DNA from 4 places in the Rhodococcus artemisiae genome. Region 4 is predicted to be linked to each of the others. Evidence: riboswitches for the same ligand, from Rfam matches in the RefSeq annotation. Region 4 holds a riboswitch; each other region holds the start of a gene.
The links. Region 4 has a riboswitch for S-adenosylmethionine ahead of Q7514_RS01730 (hypothetical protein). Riboswitches for the same ligand answer to the same signal wherever they lie in the genome.
Positions count from the first base shown of each region.

Region 1: linked by a shared signal. The riboswitch ahead of Q7514_RS12240 (ABC transporter substrate-binding protein) and the one ahead of Q7514_RS01730 (hypothetical protein) in region 4 are both predicted to bind S-adenosylmethionine.
Region 2: linked by a shared signal. The riboswitch ahead of Q7514_RS12185 (amino acid ABC transporter permease) and the one ahead of Q7514_RS01730 (hypothetical protein) in region 4 are both predicted to bind S-adenosylmethionine.
Region 3: linked by a shared signal. The riboswitch ahead of metX (homoserine O-acetyltransferase MetX) and the one ahead of Q7514_RS01730 (hypothetical protein) in region 4 are both predicted to bind S-adenosylmethionine.

Region 1 covers NZ_JAUTXY010000004.1:464,933-469,440, forward strand. Annotated here, with positions in the region: gene Q7514_RS12230 (MFS transporter) at 1-337, shown strand, start outside; gene Q7514_RS12235 (NADH:flavin oxidoreductase/NADH oxidase) at 332-1,462, opposite strand; SAM riboswitch class I at 1,598-1,689, shown strand; gene Q7514_RS12240 (ABC transporter substrate-binding protein) at 1,890-3,518, shown strand; gene Q7514_RS12245 (ABC transporter permease) at 3,521-4,508, shown strand, end outside.
Region 2 covers NZ_JAUTXY010000004.1:452,768-457,275, forward strand. Annotated here, with positions in the region: gene Q7514_RS12175 (SDR family NAD(P)-dependent oxidoreductase) at 1-590, shown strand, start outside; gene Q7514_RS12180 (HNH endonuclease signature motif containing protein) at 669-1,901, opposite strand; SAM riboswitch class I at 2,122-2,214, shown strand; gene Q7514_RS12185 (amino acid ABC transporter permease) at 2,416-3,387, shown strand; partial or broken gene Q7514_RS12190 (amino acid ABC transporter ATP-binding protein) at 3,384-3,878, shown strand; gene Q7514_RS12195 (FAD-dependent oxidoreductase) at 3,896-4,243, shown strand; gene Q7514_RS12200 (GNAT family N-acetyltransferase) at 4,240-4,508, shown strand, end outside.
Region 3 covers NZ_JAUTXY010000003.1:47,778-52,285, reverse strand. Annotated here, with positions in the region: gene Q7514_RS07800 (exodeoxyribonuclease III) at 1-573, opposite strand, end outside; gene Q7514_RS07795 (NADP-dependent isocitrate dehydrogenase) at 678-1,901, opposite strand; SAM riboswitch class IV at 2,178-2,292, shown strand; gene metX (homoserine O-acetyltransferase MetX) at 2,404-3,531, shown strand; gene Q7514_RS07785 (DUF3017 domain-containing protein) at 3,544-3,828, opposite strand; gene Q7514_RS07780 (bifunctional methylenetetrahydrofolate dehydrogenase/methenyltetrahydrofolate cyclohydrolase) at 3,841-4,508, opposite strand, start outside.
Region 4 covers NZ_JAUTXY010000001.1:349,308-353,815, reverse strand. Annotated here, with positions in the region: gene Q7514_RS01745 (winged helix DNA-binding domain-containing protein) at 1-88, shown strand, start outside; gene Q7514_RS01740 (nucleoside/nucleotide kinase family protein) at 90-701, opposite strand; gene Q7514_RS01735 (formate/nitrite transporter family protein) at 758-1,621, opposite strand; SAM riboswitch class IV at 1,767-1,879, shown strand; gene Q7514_RS01730 (hypothetical protein) at 1,907-2,299, shown strand; gene Q7514_RS01725 (alpha/beta fold hydrolase) at 2,309-3,361, opposite strand; gene Q7514_RS01720 (TetR/AcrR family transcriptional regulator) at 3,427-4,017, shown strand; gene Q7514_RS01715 (hypothetical protein) at 4,089-4,508, shown strand, end outside.

The DNA.
Region 1 (4,508 bases), on a different contig from region 4:
CCAGCTTGCCGCACCGATTGCGGTGTTCGTGGCACTTGCCGTCGTGTCCGGACTCACGGGTGGAATGGTCGACGCCCCCAATCGGGTGCTCACACTGGAGTCGTCGCCGCCCGGTGGGCACGGTGTCGCCGCCGGTTTCCTGCAGTTGTCGCAGAGGTTGTCGGCGACCGTGACCATCGCGGCCGTGTCAGGGTTGTACCTGTCCGCGCTCTCCACCGACCCGGCGGACTTCGCCGGCGCGGCCACTGCGGGGCTGATCGTGTGCGGGGTGATGATCGCCCTCTCGCTTGTGCTGGCCGTCGCGGACGGGCGGCGTCGAGCAGCGTCGAGCTCATGACTCTGTGACTTCAGTCCAGTCGCCACGCACGCTCTGGTGCTGCCACAGACGCTCGCGAGCCTCGAGTCCCAGGTCCTTCGCGGCGCGCAGCGGCCAGTTCGGATCCCGGAGTGCTGCGCGACCGAGGAAGATCACGTCGGCGCTTCCGTCCTCCAGGATCTGCGCGGCGTGCCGGGAGTCGTCGATCAGACCGACTGCACCGACTGCGAGGTCGGTGCCGCTGCGAACCTCGCGTGCCAGCGGGACCTGATAACCGGATTCGAGCGGAATTGCTGCGGGTAGCAGGCCACCGCTGGACACGTCGATCAGGTCGACGCCGCGTGGGGCGAGAAGATCGGAGATTGCGACGATGTCGTCCGGCGTGAGACCCCCGTCGAGCCAATCTGTCGCCGAGAACCGGACCGACAGCGGCTTGTGCTGCGGCCACTGCCTTCGCACGGCGTCGACGATCTCGACGAGTAGGCGGGCCCGTCCCTCGAAAGAACCTCCGTAGGAGTCGGTGCGGGTGTTGCCCAAGGGCGACAGGAAGGAGTGGATGAGGAAGCCGTGCGCGGCCTGGAGTTCGAGCAGATCGAATCCGGCGCGGTCGGCCCGGTGGGCGGAGTCACCGAATGCGCCGACGATGTCACCGATCTCCCCGGACGTCAGTTCGTGCGGCTCCGCGAGTCCTGGGAACGCCGACGAATCGGGTCCGACGCCGGCCCAGCCGCCCTCGGACGGAGGGATGCTGCCCTGCTCGGCGTCCCAGGGGCGGTGGATCGACGCTTTGCGTCCCGCGTGAGTGAGTTGGATGCCGGCGCGGGTGCCGCGTTCGTGAACGAACTCGACGATGCGAGACCACGCGCGAGTGTGTTCCTCGTTCCACAGCCCGGTGTCCTGCGGACTGATGCGCCCGTCCGGTGTGACGGCGGTGGCCTCGGCGACCACCGCACCGAACCCGCCCGCTGCGCGCGCACCGAGGTGCGCGAGGTGCCAGTCGCCGGGCACTCCCTCGACTGCGGAGTACTGGCACATCGGCGACAGCCAGATGCGGTTACCGAAGGTCACCTCGCGCAGTGTGAGGGGTTCGAACAGGATCTGGGCCGAGGTGGCGGTGTCGAGTGTGGGCTCGGTTCGAACGGTCATGAAACGGCCTCGCGGGGTAGGGAAGCATAGTCGCGGATTCGGTGACGATAGTGGCCCCCGGCGTAGCACGAAATAATTCGAATCGTGGTGAGGCGAACGGTTCGCTGCGGCCGAAGAAATGACTAGCGTCGGTGACGACCATCCAGAGCGACCGAGAGACCTGGCTCGACGACGTCGCAGCAACCCCCTGCATCGGGTGAGGGTGCTACCGCCGGGAACGATGGAGGACTGTTCATGACACACGAAGATGTCGTGGTGACGTGGTCGTGCCTGCATATCGACCTGTGCCGGCACAGTGCCGACATCTGTTGACGGTCGACCCGTCCAACCCTCATCCGGCGACATCGCTCCGGTTCGATGTCGCCGCTGTCATGTGGTGATCGCTGCCTCGCAGAGATCGCTGTTGTGTAGAGACAACGGAGTTCAGGTGTCCTTCTCGTTCATTCATGCATCCCGTCGTGTGATTCCGGCAGTGGGTGTCGCTGCGACGCTGGTCGTCGGGTTGTCCGCGTGCGGATCAGAGTCGGCCGCCACGCAGGGTGGTGGTACCCCGCAGGCCGGGGGCACGCTCAGGTACGGCCTGTCGCAGGCCCCCACGTGCGCCGATCCCGCGCAGGCAGGCAGCAACCAGACCATCTATGTCGCTCGTCAGGTTGTCGACTCGCTCACAGATCAAGACCCCGAGACCGGCGAGATCACGCCGTGGCTCGCCGAGAGCTGGGATGTGAACGAGGACGCCACACAATTCACCTTCCACTTGAAGGACGGGGTGACCTTCAGCGATGGAACACCTTTCACCGCAGAATCGGTGCAGAGCAACTTCGATTCCATCGTGGCCACTCTCGGCGGTGTCAAGGCTCCGCAGGCCACCGGGTACCTCACCGGTTACACCGGTACCACCGTGATCGACGAGCACACGGCCAGGGTCGATTTCTCGGCGCCCAACGCGCCGTTCCTCCAGGCCACCTCGACTCATCAACTAGGGTTCCTCTCCGCCGAGGACGTCGCGAAGAGCGCTGAGGAACGGTGCGCAGGCGAGCTGTCCGGCACAGGACCTTTCACGTATGAGGACTACCAGCAGGACAGGTCGGCAACGCTCGTCAAGCGCGCCGGATATGCCTGGGGATCGGACGTCTTCGCGCACGACGGTGAGGCCTACCTCGACCGGATCGAATTCACCATCGTTCCCGAATCCGGTGTTCGCACAGGTTCTCTTGCGTCCGATCAGCTCGACGCGGTCTCCGATGCCCTTCCGCAGGATGCTCCGCAGATCGAAGGTGTCGGTGGCCGCATTCTGACGACGCCGAATCCTGGCCTCCCGTTCGGTTTCCAGCCCAACGTGAGCCGCGGCGTACTCTCCGATCCCGCCGTCCGTAGTGCACTGATCCCTGCGATCAACCGGACCGAACTCGTCGACACGGTTCTCGGCCCCGACTTCGAGCCCGCGACGAGTGCCCTCGCCTCAGTGACACCGGGGTACGTCGCGCTGGACGAGGTCACCTACGACCCCGATGCGGCGGCGAAGATCCTCGACGACGCCGGATGGGTTCCGGGCGAGGATGGTATCCGCGTCAAGGAGGGGGAGAGGTTGAGCTTCTCGGTGCTGTTCAGTTCGGTGTTCGCCGGGAACCAGGCGATTCTCGAACTCGTCCAGCAGCAACTGCGGGAGGTGGGTGTCGACCTGCAACTCGATCTGGTGTCTACGCCCGAGACCACCGCCCGCCAGAACACCGGAGACTACGACACGACGTACTACAACAGCACACGCGCCGATGGCGACATTCTGCGCACAGCGTTCGGCACCGAGGGCCGGAACCTCAATCAGCGCGGTCCGATCCCGGAACTCGACGACGTTCTCACCGTACAGCTCACCACGACCGACCCGGCGGCACGTAACGGCTACATCGAGGAGGCTCAGCAACTCGTGATCGACAACGCCCTGTTCATTCCGACGGTCGAGTTGTCGCAGGCGATCGGTGCCGGACCGAAGGTGCAAGACTTGAAGTTCGAAGCGTCGGCACGCCTGCAGTTCTTCGACACCTGGCTCAGCGAGTAGTCATGGTGGGCTACCTCGCTTCCCGCTTCCTCCAGGCCGTCGGCGTGCTGTGGGCTGCATTCACCGTTTCGTTCGGCGTGCTCTTCCTTCTGCCGTCCGATCCGGTGAGCATGGTGGCCGGTTCCGACAACGGAACACCGGTCGACGCTGCCGCAATCGAGCAGCTGCAGGCTCGTTACGGCCTGGATCAGCCGGTGTGGGTTCAGTACTGGAATGCGCTGAGCAGTGCGGTCCGGGGTGATTTCGGAATCTCGATCTCCACCGGCAGACCGGTGACGGAGGCTATCGCCGACGCGTTGCCGAGCACCCTTGCCCTCGCGTCGTTCGCACTGGTACTGGCGGTGACATTCGGTACCGTCGTTGCCTTCCTCGCCACCTACACGCGTGTCGGCTGGTTGCGGAACGTCTTGTTCTCGCTGCCTCCATTGGGTGTCGCTGTGCCCACCTTCTGGGTGGGACTTATTCTGCTCCAGTTGTTCTCGTTCCGTGCGAAGCTGTTCCCGGCGTTCGGTGAAGGTGGCATCGAGCACCTGCTGCTTCCTGCGATCACACTTGCGCTGCCCACCGGTGCAGTCATCGCACAGGTGCTTGCGGTGAGCCTGCAGACCACGGCGCGTCAGCCGTACATCGAGGCTGCCAGAGCGAAGGGGGCATCGAGGTGGCGCGTCCAGACGCGACACGCTCTGCGGCTGTCCAGCATCCCGGCCTTCACGATCGCCGGCGTGATCGTCGGCAATCTGATCGCAGGGTCGGTTGTCGTGGAGACGGTGTTCTCCCGTGCGGGCCTCGGGCGCCTGACCCAGATGTCCGTGATGGCCCAGGACATTCCGGTGGTGCTGGGGATCGTGGTGTTCGGTTCGGTGGTGTTCGTGATCGTCAACCTCGTTGTGGACCTGTTCTACCCACTGATCGATCCGCGGATCGTCGCTGCACGGGGTGGCACCGACGCTCGTTCGGGAAGCGGCGAATCGGTACGGAGCGGGCCGGATC
Region 2 (4,508 bases), on a different contig from region 4:
TCGAGGGGACGGCCGGGCTCGAGATCGGAATCGTGCTGTACGGCGCCGGAGCTGATTCCTCACCCGCCCCGTTCCTCTCACGTTCCGTCGAGTCCGCACTCGCGATGGTTCAGCGCAATTGCGTCACCTCTATGGCGTTGGCGCATCACTTCGGAGCGGCCATGGTCGAGCGAGGCAGGGGTGGCATCATCCTCGTGACGTCCGGATCAGGTCTGCGTGGCTGTTCGAACATGGCGGCCTACTCCGCATCGAAGGCTTTCGACCTCGTGATGGGTGAGAGCCTATGGGCCGAATTCAATCCTGAAGGTGTGGACGTGTTGTCGCTGGTGCTCAGCCGAACGGATACCCCGGCATTGCGTCGGCTGATGCTCGAAATGGGGCAGATCGAGAGCCTCGACACGCCGGTTCCAGGCGCGACGAGCCCCGAGGACACCGTGGCGCGCGCTCTCGAGAATCTCGACAAAGGGCCGACGTGTCTTGTGGGGGAGCAGCTGCAGCAGTCGGAGCAGTATTTCTCGACGCTGACGCGGAACGAAGCCGTTCGTGTGATGGCCGAGGCCACGCGCTCACTCAACACCGCCGCCAAGTAGGCGGACGCACACAGCCACCGGCCCCAGGGCGCGGGTGCGCACTGGTGACGGTGGCTGTCTTTGTGTTCTGTTGTGTAGCTAGACGACCAGATCCGGCCTGTTCCCCGGAATCGGCTTCCGGAACAGATCCACACTCGCAGGTGGAACGAACTGCGGCCGACGCGCTTCGGTCATCTCGACTTCCCACTCGGTGTGGTGCATCAACCGGTGGTGATGTCCGCAGAGCATCACCAGGTTGTCGAGGTCGGTATCACCGCCGTCGACCCAGTGGTGAATGTGGTGGGCATCCGCCCAGGCCGGCGGGGTACTGCACCCTGGGAAGGCGCATCCGCCGTCGCGGACAGTCAACGCTCGCCGTTGCGCCGTCGTCGCGGAACGGTGCGTCCGCCCGTGCGCCAGCGGGACGCCGTGTTCGTCGAGCAGGAGCCGGGTGACCTGGCAGTCGCACGCGAGCATCCGTGCGGTGTCGATCGACAGTGGTCCGGCCCAGGGTTCGGTCGCGTATCCCTGTTCCGGGGAGTGCGCGAAGAGTTCTCTCACGGCGGTGTTCTTCGTCAGATCCGTGATCGACGCGGTGACCGTCACGTGCGGTTTCACACCGCCTTCGACGGGCACGAGACCGGCGGCTTCGATGCACTGCAGAAGTTGCTCGAAGGCGTCGGCGGTGCGCCGCGAGGCCGGCCGGTCGTCTTTGATGCCGTTCGTTTCGGGTCTCGGTGCCGACAGCGGTGAGAGCAGATGCCGCAGGCGTGCGCCGGTGACGGCGTCGAATTCTCCTTTGATCGCCACTCGCCCGTGCAGAGTGGTGGAGACGAACAGTTCGTTGCGGGTGGTGTCTTCACCGGGTGGTGGTCCGTCGTCGGTGCCGTAGAGGTGCTCGAGTCGGCGGATCAGGGCTCGGACGGTGGTTTTGGTGGCGACCTTCTCGCTGGCGTGGTCGATGAGGATGGTGCGGGCTTTCTCGAAGTCGCAGGGGTTCATGGTGCGGGGGTAGTGCTGGCAGAAGTAGGCGATCTGGCGGGCTTTGTCCGCAGCCACCAGCCCGGAGCTGTATGCCTCACGTACTTCCGGTTCCAGTCGCAGTAGACGAGCCAGGGATTCGATGCGGTGGCATTCGCCGAGTTCGAGGTTCGTTGCGGCGGCGAGCCAGTGTGCGGGGCTGCGGTAGCCGTGGTCTTCGACGGTGTCGCGTTCGTACATCGCGATCATCAGATCCACTCGTTGCACCTGCATGGTGTGGATTTCGGCGGACACGGCGAGTGTCTCGGCCATGAGTTGCTTGTTGTCGAGTTTCCAGAGTTCCCCACCCATGATCAGATTCTATCGAACTAGCATTCGATTTGCAAGACTCACTCGAACATACAATCGATATTGGCGGTGGTGGTCTCGGTTCCAGCTCGGCGGCGCGGTGGAGTCCTCCGGCCAGCGGAGAATTCAGATCAGAGTGATTCTAATTGTGTACCAACATAATTCAGTCGACTTCAACAGGCTCAACTATTGACCACATGTCCGAATGGCCTTACAGTTCGAGGCGCCATCCAGAGCGACCGAGAGACCTGGCTCAATGACGTCGCAGCAACCCCCCGCTTTCGGGTGCGGGTGCTACCGCCGGGACCGATGGAGGTCGGAGATGACTAGCAGTATCGAACGCGCTTCGTGGCGCCGCAGGCACATCGATCTGTGCCGCGGCGCATCATCACGCTGTTGCTGAACGACACCGACAACGCTGTTGCGAAGTGCCGCCACCGAAACCGGTTGCGGAATACCGTCTCCTTGTCTCCCGTGAAAGGCATGTTTCGATGTCTCCTGTTCGCAGGAGGTCGGCGTGAGCGCGCCGACCGATATCCGTACCACCGACTCGGCCCCGGAACGCATAGACGACGCAGACTTGTCGGTGGCCCGCACCCGGCACCCATGGAGATGGGTGACCAGCGCCGCGGTTCTGATCGTCGTTGCACAGTTCATTCACGGTCTCGCGACCAACCCCGGCTGGGACTGGCCGACCTTCGCTCAGTACTTCACCGCGGGGTCGGTCCTCTCGGCCCTGTGGATGACGATCAAGCTCACCCTGTGGGGGACCGTCGTCGGATTCGCGCTCGGTGTGCTCCTGGCGGCCAGCAGATTGTCGAACAATCCAGTACTGCAGGTCATTTCGTGGACCTACATCTGGGCGTTCCGGTCCATCCCACTGATCGTCCAGCTGCTCTTCTGGTTCAACATCGCGTACCTCTACCAAACCCTGTCTGTCGGAATCCCGTTCGGACCCGGATTCTTCGAATTCCAGGTCTCGGGAGTGATCTCGGGTTTCACAGCCGCCGTGATAGGCCTTGCACTCCACCAGGCTGCGTACTCGGCGGAGATCATTCGTGCCGGCATCATCTCCGTCGACCACGGGCAGATCGAAGCGGCCAACGCACTCGGCATCCCGCGGCTGCGCCAGTTCTTCCGGATCGTGCTGCCGCAAGCGATGCGCTCGATCCTGCCGAACGCAGCCAACGAGGTCATCAGCCTGTTCAAGGGCACATCGATCGTGTCGACGATGGCGATCGCCGAGCTGTTCTACCAGGTACAGGTTATTTTCGGCCGCAACGGCAGGGTCGTGCCGCTGCTCATGGTCGCGACCGTCTGGTACATCGTCCTCACCACGGTGCTGTCCATCGTGCAGTACTACATCGAGCGGCACTACGCGCGCGGCTCGGCCCGCGCCTTGCCTCTCACCCCGTGGCAGAAAGCGGTCGCACAGTACCGCGAGATCCGAGACACCGGTGTCGGTGCACCCCGAGGAGCAACCCGATGACCGCCACCGAACAGCAGAGCGAATACGCCGTCGACGTGCGAGGCGTCCATAAATCCTTCGGGTCGCTCGAGGTGCTCGCGGGCGTGGATCTGCAGGTCCGCAAGGGTGAGGTGATGGTGATCCTCGGCCCGTCAGGGTCCGGGAAGTCCACGCTGCTGCGCACCCTCAATCACCTCGAGAAGGTCGACCGCGGCACCATCCGCATCGACGGGGAGCTCGTCGGCTACCGCCGTCGCGGCGACAAGTTGCATGAACTGCGCACCCGCGACGTCCTCCGGCAACGGTCCCGGATCGGGTTCGTATTCCAGAACTTCAATCTCTTTCCCCACCTCACCGCACTCGAGAATGTCATCGAAGCACCGCTCTCCGCGCAGAAACGCAGACGCGCCGTGGTCGAAGCCGAAGCCCGCGAACTGCTCGAACGCGTCGGTGTGGGAGACAAGATCCACGACTACCCCAGGCAGTTGTCCGGCGGCCAACAGCAACGCGTGCGCTCGGGGCCGTCGGGATCGATCACGAGCTCCTCGATCCGTCCGACGCCGGAAAACGCTGGCCCGGTGTCCGATTCGATACCGCGGTCGTGCATCACCGCAATGCAGGACGACTCCACGCCGACCGATCCGTCGTCGCATTGCAGCACGCCGCAGCCCTCGCCGGCGCCGACGTCCGCTTCGGTGTCGCAGTGCGCGGACTGCGTCCCGTCCCCGACGGAATCGAAGTCGTCACCGACCGCGACGTGGTGCGCGCCAAGTTCGCACCCGCAGTCGGCGAACTCGTTGCAGGACCGGCCGACGGCACTGCCGTCGCACCGGAACTGTTCCGATTCGGAACCCGAGAGGAAGCGGTGGTCCGATGAGCGAGACCCGACGACTGCAGATCCGGGCGGTTGCACAGGACGATCCGCTGGCGGCGCCGCTGCTGGAAGAACTGGCGGTGGAATACAGCACTCGCTACGAGCGGCCGCTCGAGGAACAGGTCGAGTCCCTGACCACGTATCCAGCAGAGGAGTTCGCACCACCGGACGGCGCGTTGCTCGTCGTCATCGAAGACGGCGAGCCGGTCGCGGGCGGTGCCTTCCGTCGGTACGACCAGACCACGGCCGAGCTCAAGCGAATCTGGAC
Region 3 (4,508 bases), on a different contig from region 4:
CGCGAGCAGATCATCCACCCAGGCCCGCTCGCCGGGCAGGAAGCCGGATTTCTTGACGTTGCCCTTCCAGTTCTTGATGTCGCGCTCGGTGTGGGCGATGTTCCAGTCGCCGCACACCACCATGTCGCGGCCTGCCGCGATCACGTCGGCGGCGCGCTCCCCCAGGTACGCGGCGAAGCCCTTCATGAAGCGCTCCTTGTCGTCCTGCTTCGGAGTATCTGCTTCACCGGTGGGCAGGTACAGGCTGCCGATCGTCACGTCCCCGAAATCCGCCTCGATGTAGCGGCCCGAGTCGGCGAACTCGTCGACGTCGAAACCCACACGCACGGCGTCCGCCGGTATGCGCGACAGGATCGCAACGCCCGCGCGTCCCTTTGCGGACGCCTCGGCTCCCCCGACATGCCAACCGGCGTCGAGCGCCGGCGCGATCGCGGTGTGGAACTGTTTCTCGCTCGCGCGTACTTCCTGGAGACAGACGATGTCCGCGGAGGATGATTCGAGCCACGCGAGCAGGCCCTTGCCGGCCGCTGCGCGCACGCCGTTGACGTTCACGGTGGTGATGGTGAGGGACACGTCGGACACCGTATCCGACGCCTCCGACGGACGGGACACACGGGACGCCCCTGATAGGGCGGCCCGTGTCGTGCTTGCACACCGACCATCCAAGCAACCGGGTCCTACTGCGAGGCGCGCGCCTTCTGCAGGTTCTCGTCGAGTGCACCGAGGAACTCCTCGGTGGTCAGCCACGACTGTTCGGGGCCGACGAGCAGCGCGAGGTCCTTGGTCATGCTGCCCGCCTCGACTGTCTTGATGACAACGTCTTCGAGCGCCTGCGCGAACTCGATGACGTCGGGGGTGCTGTCGAGTTTTCCGCGGTGTTCGAGACCGCGGGTCCAGGCGAAGATCGACGCGATCGGGTTGGTCGACGTCGGCTTACCCTGCTGATGCTGCCGGTAGTGCCGGGTGACGGTGCCGTGTGCGGCCTCTGCCTCGACGGTCTTGCCGTCCGGGGTCATCAGCACGGAGGTCATGAGGCCGAGCGAGCCGTAACCCTGCGCGACGGTGTCGGACTGGACGTCACCGTCGTAGTTCTTGCAGGCCCAGACATAGCCGCCTTCCCACTTGAGGGACGATGCCACCATGTCGTCGATGAGGCGGTGCTCGTAGGTGAGTCCTGCAGCGTCGAACTCCGCCTTGAACTCTTCCTCGTAGATCCGCTGGAACTCGTCCTTGAACATGCCGTCGTAGGCCTTGAGGATCGTGTTCTTGGTCGACAGGTAGACCGGGTAATTGCGCTGCAGACCGTAGGACAGTGAGGCGCGCGCGAAGTCCTGGATGGACTTCTTGTAGTTGTACATCCCCATGACGACGCCGCCGTCCTCGGGAATCCTGCATACCTCGTGTTCGATCGGCTCGGAGCCGTCGTCCGGTGTGTAGGTGATGGTGACGGTGCCGGCTCCGGGCACCTTGAAGTCGGTCGCGCGGTACTGGTCGCCGAATGCGTGACGACCGACGATGACCGGCTTGGTCCAGCCCGGAACCAGCCTCGGCACGTTGGAGATGATGATGGGCGCGCGGAAGATGGTGCCGCCGAGAATGTTACGGATGGTTCCGTTGGGCGAACGCCACATCTTCTTCAAGCCGAATTCCTCGACGCGCGCCTCGTCTGGAGTGATGGTCGCGCACTTGACGCCGACGCCGTACTTCTTGATCGCGTGTGCGGAGTCGATGGTGACCTGGTCGTCGGTCGCGTCGCGATTCTCGATGCCGAGGTCGTAGTACTCGAGATCCACATCCAGGTAGGGATGGATGAGCTTGTCTTTGATGAACTGCCAGATGATGCGTGTCATCTCGTCGCCGTCGAGTTCGACGACCTTACCCTCAACCTTGATCTTGGACATACGCGGTTCGTGTCCTCCTTGGACGGCAGTCGAGTCCCCGATCGGCCGCACTTCAGGAATACGGCCGGCTTCAGCTCAGGTATCCGAGCGTGGCTCTGCACGCGTCCGGTACGGAGCCAAACAGAACAAGCGTACTGCTATTCGATCCGCACACAACCCTGGTCAGACCGTCACGAACACTACTGACCGGTAACTTTCACCCTGTCCGACACCTGCCGGAGTGAGGTCGAGAGCCGCCTATCGGACCGTGGAACCCAGCCGTTAGACTTCCGACGAGGTCATGAGTGCCAGCGCGAAGCCCCGGCTTGCTGGTCGGCAACCCTCCGGCCAGGGTGGGGTGCTCCGGGTGAGGACACGGTCGTCGGCGCACCGCAGACGACAAGCCGGCTCCTGGGAGGTTCGAAATGCTGATGAACTGTCGATACCGGCTCCCCTTCCAGCCCTCCGACATGGCAAGTAGGACACGGATGACCATCACCACCGGCCTCGAGGCGGTCGCATCTTGACAGCAGGTACCAACCGTCGGCGGATCGAACTCCCCGCGGAAGACGGACAGCTCGACACCGTCGACATCGGCAACATCACCCTCGAGAGCGGCGACATCCTTCCCGACGTCACCGTTGCTCTGCAGCGGTGGGGCGCGCTGTCGCCCACCCGCGACAACGTCGTACTCGTCGAGCACGCCCTGACCGGCGACTCACACATCACCGGACCCGCCGGACCGGATCACCCGTCCCCCGGCTGGTGGTCCGGCATGGTCGGCCCCGGCGCCCCGATCGACACCGACCGGTGGTGCGTGGTGGCCACGAACGTCCTCGGCGGATGCCAAGGCACCACCGGACCGGGCAGCACCGCGCCCGACGGAAAGCCGTGGGGCTCGCGATTCCCCCGGATCACCATCCGCGATCAGATCACCGCGGAAGCCGCCCTTCTCGATACTCTCGGCATCGACACGTTGGCCGCGGTGACGGGCGGATCGATGGGCGGCATGCGTTCACTCGAATGGATCGTCACCCACCCGAACCGGGTGCGGGCGGCACTGGTCCTCGCAGTGGGTGCCCGTGCAACCGCCGACCAGATCGGTGTCCAGAGCACCCAGATCGCTGCCATCACGGCGGACCCGGACTGGCAGGGCGGCGACTACTACGAGAGTGGCCGCCGACCGGAGGCGGGGCTGGGAATCGCCCGCCGCATGGCCCACCTGTCGTATCGCAGCGAGGAAGAACTCGACTCGCGGTTCGCGAATCTTCCTCAAGGCGACGAGGATCCGTGGCGCGATGGGCGCTACGCGGTACAGAGCTATCTCGACCACCAGGCGTCGAAGCTCGTCAACCGATTCGATCCCGGGACCTATGTGGTGCTCAGCGACGCGATGAACCGGCACGATGTGGGCCGCGGTCGCGGTGGCCTCGAAGCCGCGTTGGGGAGCACGCGTGTGCCGACGATCGTCGCGGGTGTCGATTCCGATCGGCTCTACCCGATCCGATTGCAGCAGGAGATCGCAGACGGTCTGCCCCACTGCGACCGGCTGCGCGTCCTCGAGTCACGCGACGGACACGACGGCTTCCTCACCGAGGCCGATGCGGTCGCGAAGCTGCTCGTCGAACTGATGGAGCTGGCGGACTCCTGAGAGCCGTGTGCTCTATCCGGTGCCGAGCGGATCGATCGAGACTGCCAGTGTCACGATCGCTCCGCCCATCGCGAGCATCGCGGCCACGTCGAAACGTTTGCTTCGCACCGCGAGCACTCCCACTTGATCCGAGTCGAGAGCCCACCTGAGGATTCCCGCAAGGATCATCGCACCGCCGAACACGAACGCGCCCCGGCGCCAGCGATCGGCCAGCACGAGGACCACCGCTGCGGCGATCACCAGGGTGACCGCCAGCAGCGGCAGGTTCAGTCGTGTGAGTCGCGCCGAACTGTCCATCCTGCGGGTCGCTCAGAGACCGGCGTCGTGCTCGGCGCGCTCGACGACGTTCGTCAGCAGGAACGCGCGGGTGAGCGGTCCGACACCGCCGGGATTCGGGGAGATGAACCCTGCGACGTCGCGGACGTCGTCGGCGACGTCGCCGCGCAGGCCGTCCGCAGTGCGCGAGACGCCCACGTCGAGTACCGCTGCACCGGGCTTGACCATGTCGGCGGTGATGAGTGCGGGCACGCCTGCGGCGGCGACGATGATGTCGGCGCGCTTCACCTCGGCGGCGAGGTCCTTGGTACCGGTGTGGCACAGCGTCACGGTCGCGTTCTCGCTGCGGCGGGTCAGCAGCAGCCCGATCGGACGGCCGACGGTCACGCCGCGGCCGATGACCACCACGTGGGCGCCGTTGATCGGCACCTCGTAGCGACGCAGCAGGTGGACGATGCCGCGCGGGGTGCACGGCAACGCCGCTTCCTTGCCGAGCACCAGGCGTCCGAGGTTGACGGGATGCAGTCCGTCGGCGTCCTTGGCCGGGTCGATGCGCTCGAGGGCGGCGTTCTCGTCGAGGTGCTTCGGCAACGGCAACTGCACGATGTAGCCCGTGCATGCGGGGTCGGCGTTGAGTTCGTCGATCGCCGCTTCGAGCTGCTCCTGAGTGATATCGGCGGGCAGATCCTTGCGGATCGAGG
Region 4 (4,508 bases):
AGCTGCCCGGCTCGACCAATGGCTCGGCGGTGTGCGGGTGATGCCGAGATTCCCCTCGCCCCTCGCCAAGACCCTGGCGAGTGGGTAGCTCAGCCGTCGCGCACCGCGGGCCGAGCGGGATGCTCGAAACGCACGACGATGTCGGCCTCGGAAGAGACCTCGGCGTCGTGCGCGAGCAATGGCGCGATCGTCCACCGATCATCCGAAAGAGTCCGTCGCTCGAGCGCACCCCGGGACATTCTCAGCTCGACGGTCATATCGAACTCGAGCGTACGGCCGAGGAGCATCGGGCCCGCGACGACCACAACGTGGTCGTCGGCGGCATCGATCCGATGGACACGAGCCGAACGATCGGTGGTCTCGTCCCACAGCCGCGGCAGGAAACGCTGCCGTTTCTTCAGGGACGAGACCACCTCACGGTCCAGGGCGTCGTAGTCGAACCAACTCGACCGGTAGCTCTGCTCATCGGTACGCCCGTGTTCGAGACGGAGCGACGCCGGCCGCACGAAGTCGTGGAGTGACACCGCGTGCGCGGGACGTCCCGCGGTGCGCAGGGCTTCGACCACCCGGTTCGCCAGATCCATGGGGTCCGCGGCATCGGCGGCCGAAATGGCCATGGCGACGCGGTCCGGTCGTGCACATGCGCGCTCGGCGAGCAGTTCGGCAAGCGCAGCCGGAGAGATCGGTGTGAAGGACGGCATCCGATCAGAGTAGGCATCGAGTTTTCGGAAGAACCGGAGGTCCCCGAACCGTCCCTTCACACGGTTTCAGGTGTCTTGTCGGTCGCTGCGGCACGATCCGGAAGCGGTGTCGTGACTGCGCGCTTGGGCTGTGTCCGCACGTGGGTGACGTAGAGGGCGAGACCCACGAACACGACACCGCCGACCAGATTGCCCAGAACCGTCGGGATCTCGTTCCAGATCAGGTAGTCACCGAGGGTGAAGTCTCCGCCGAGCAGCAGACCGGACGGGAACAGGAACATGTTGACGACCGAGTGCTCGAATCCCATGTAGAAGAACAGCATGACGGGCATCCACATGACGAGAACCTTGCCCGGCACACTCTTCGACATCATCGCTGCGACGACGCCGGTGGACACCATCCAGTTGCACAGCATTCCACGGAAGAACAGGGTCGCCATGCCGGCAGCGCCATGCTCTGCATAGCCGAGGGTTCGGGCCTCGCCGATCTCGCCGAGACGCTCACCGACCGCGTCCGGTGGGATCGAGTAGCCGTAGGTGATGATGAATGTGATCAGCACGGCCACCGTGAAGGCGCCGAGGAAGTTGCCGACGAAGACCAGTCCCCAGTTCCGGAGCATCGAGCTGATCGTCACCCCCGGACGTTTGTCCAGATAGGCGATGGGGACCATCGTGAACACTCCGGTGAGTAGATCGAAACCCAGCAGGTAGAGCAGGCAGAATCCGACCGGGAAGAGGATCGCTCCGAGGAGTGCGTTGCCGGTCTGCACCGTGACGGTGATCGCGAATGCCGCTCCGAGCGTGAGGATGGCACCGGCCATATACGCCCTGATCAGGGTGTCGCGAGTGGACATGAGGACCTTGCTCTGGCCGGCGTCGACCATCGCGCGGGCCAACTCGGCGGGTGGAACGTAGGACACGGCAACCTCCTGGTGCGAACAGTGCCCGACCAGTGTCAGTAGTGCCCGTCACCAGCGCGTTTCGGGGCAATAAGGATGCGTTGCGTTCTCCTCCGAGGAGGGTCGCTCGGGTTGTGAGGTCTCTCGCTCATGTATATTGGCGGTGCTTCACGAGATGCCGTCGCCAAGCTCCGACTTGACGGCACGCCAACCCCACGCTCGCGGGTGGCTCGGATGACGAAGCGGCTCGCGGCCGACCGGCCCGGGCACGAGCGCCCCGCCCGGGGCCGACCCGGAGGTATGACGATGACCGACCGTATCCGCAGTACCGATCACGCAGACGTCCACGAGTGCTCCTCGTTCGGCGACGGTCACCACGTCCATTTCATCCGCGCCCGTAAGGCTTTCGACGATTCCGACCTCAGTGTCGGTGCGCTGGTGTGCGTGCTGGACGATACTCGCGTCGAATTGTCCTGGGACGGAATACGGCTCGTATTCCGGCATCATGACGCCGCCGCGATCGCCCGTGTGGCCCACGCGGGTGGGGAGATCGGGACCTGGGTTCCGCAGTGGCGGGTGCTGATTCTGCCGGGTTCCGATCCGCACGTGCCCGCGACCTTCACCCTCGCCGCTCCTGATCACTGGACCGAGTGTGTGCCGGAGCGTGTCCCGGCGCTGACCCACGTGCCCGGGCGGTGACGATTCGGATCAGATCTGTTCGGCCTCGATCCAGAACGAGGGAAGATCCACCGCCAGACGCTCTTTCGCCTGCATCGGTAGGGAATGGGTGGTCTCGGGGAAGATGTCGACCGTCGCGCGCGGGAGCGTTCGTGCCCGCTGCGCGGCGGTATCGCCGCCTGCGAGTGAATCCCGTTCCGCGACGGCGACATAGGTGGGCATGGTGAGAGAGTCCATCTCGTCGTCGTTGAAGGGTGAGGGCGTCGGCAGTGCTGCCGAATAGTGCTCCGAGCCCGCAGCGATCATATGTGCCATGTCGTCGTTCGGGTCGAACTCGGCCCCGCCGACCTTGCCGAGGGCGGTGTTGCGCCAGGTCTTCGGCAGGAGCGGGAGGCTCGACACCATCGTCCAGGCCATCATGCGAGCGGACGGATAGGCGAAGGTGAAGACGGGTTCGAGGAGCGTCAGCGATCGCACGCGATCGGGGAATCGCCGTGCGTATGTCGCTGCAATCGCGCCGCCGAACGAATGGCCGACGATGTGGACGGGTTCGGCTGCGAGTTCGTCGAGTGCGTCGTCGATCCACGTCGCCTGGTCACCGAAGGAGGTCAGCGGAACGCTCTGCACCGACAACCCGGCATCACCGAGCGAGTCGAAGGCGAGGACGCGTCGGTGTGGCACGAACTCGGTGAGGTTTTCGGTCCACATCGGGACACCCGACGACCGGCCTGGTACCAGGACGACCGGAGCGGTGTCCTCGGTTTCGGGTGAACTCCACTCGTAGACACGAACCGAGCCGAAGCGGGTCGCGACGTCGAGGGTTTTCGTAGGGGACGGGAGTGCGGACATCGCCTGTTCATACGCCTCGAGGTAGGTGCGGCGACCCTCCTCGTCGCGGAAGTGCCCGACCTTCGGAGCTCCGAAGAAGAACTGCTGCACACTTACTGCGCCCAGTGTGGCAAGCGCTGCAATCGCGACGAACCCGCTACGGCGAAGCCATCGGTGACGGAGCAATCGGTGGTGAAGGCGGGTGGGTGGTGGATGGTCGGGCCGGGCGTGTGTGCCTACGGTGCGCTCACTCATGTGTCTTCTCCTCGATTTCGACGATCCGAACTGTTTGCAGTATAGAAATATTGTAAAATTCTGTCATGCCGAAATTGGTCGACCATGCCGAGCGTCGCAGAGAGCTCGTGTGGGCCCTGTGGGCCGTGATCCACGAACGAGGTATCGACGGGGTGACCTTTCAGGCGGTGGCAGTCGAGGCCGGCGTCTCGATCGGCAGGATCCAGCACTACTTCGAATCGAAGCATCATCTGATCCGGTCCGGAGCGCAGGAGATGGTCTCCGGTGCCGAGAAGAACTATCGCGAACGTGGGTCCGCCGGCGATCCGAGATCGGCTCTCGCGGCATTGCTCATCCAGCCTGTTCCCACCGATGCACCCTCGCGTGTGGGTGTCTCGGTCTGGTATGCCTATCTCGCGAAGGCGACGAACGATCCGTGGATCAGGTCGTTCCTTGCCGAGGCGTCGCGTGGGACCGTCGGCGAGGCCGAGCGACTTCTTCGTCGCGCCGGCCTGTCCGAGGTCGAGGCGCACGGCGAGGCCATGAGGTTGGTGGCACTCAGCAACGGTGCGACACAATCCGTGCTGGTTGCGGGGATGGACGCCGATGGTGCGGTCGATCTCGTCACCCGAGAGATCGACCGCACCATCGGGGACGTCACGGGCGGAAACGAGTAGTGAACTACCCGAGTTCGTGTCGGACCTCACTGCGATGCTGGTGTGGCAAGGAACGAAGATCGGAGGATGTCATGAGGACATCGACGACATATTCGTACGATACCGCCGATCGGATCGACATCTCGGACTCCGATCGGGTGCCCCTGGAATTGGACGAGGCCCTGACGTGCGGCGGTCACCGGGCCAGATTGATCGCCACGCACGACCCCGGCACCGATATCGAATACGTGCTTCTACTGCTCGGGGAGATGTCCGGGCACAGCGAGGTTGTGGTTCGCGAGGTCGACGAGGAAGCGCTGCTCATCGAAGGAAGCCGATCGAGCCCCGAACCGCAGATCCTGCTCGGCGCCTCGTCGCAACCACTCCACGACACCGGTGACACGGATGCTCTTGCACGAGTCCTGCGTAAATCGGGCATCGTCCGTTCGATGATCGCCCGGGGCGGAGTGCGATCGGTGATTGTCGGCCCGCGGAGGCGATCGGAGAGCGCG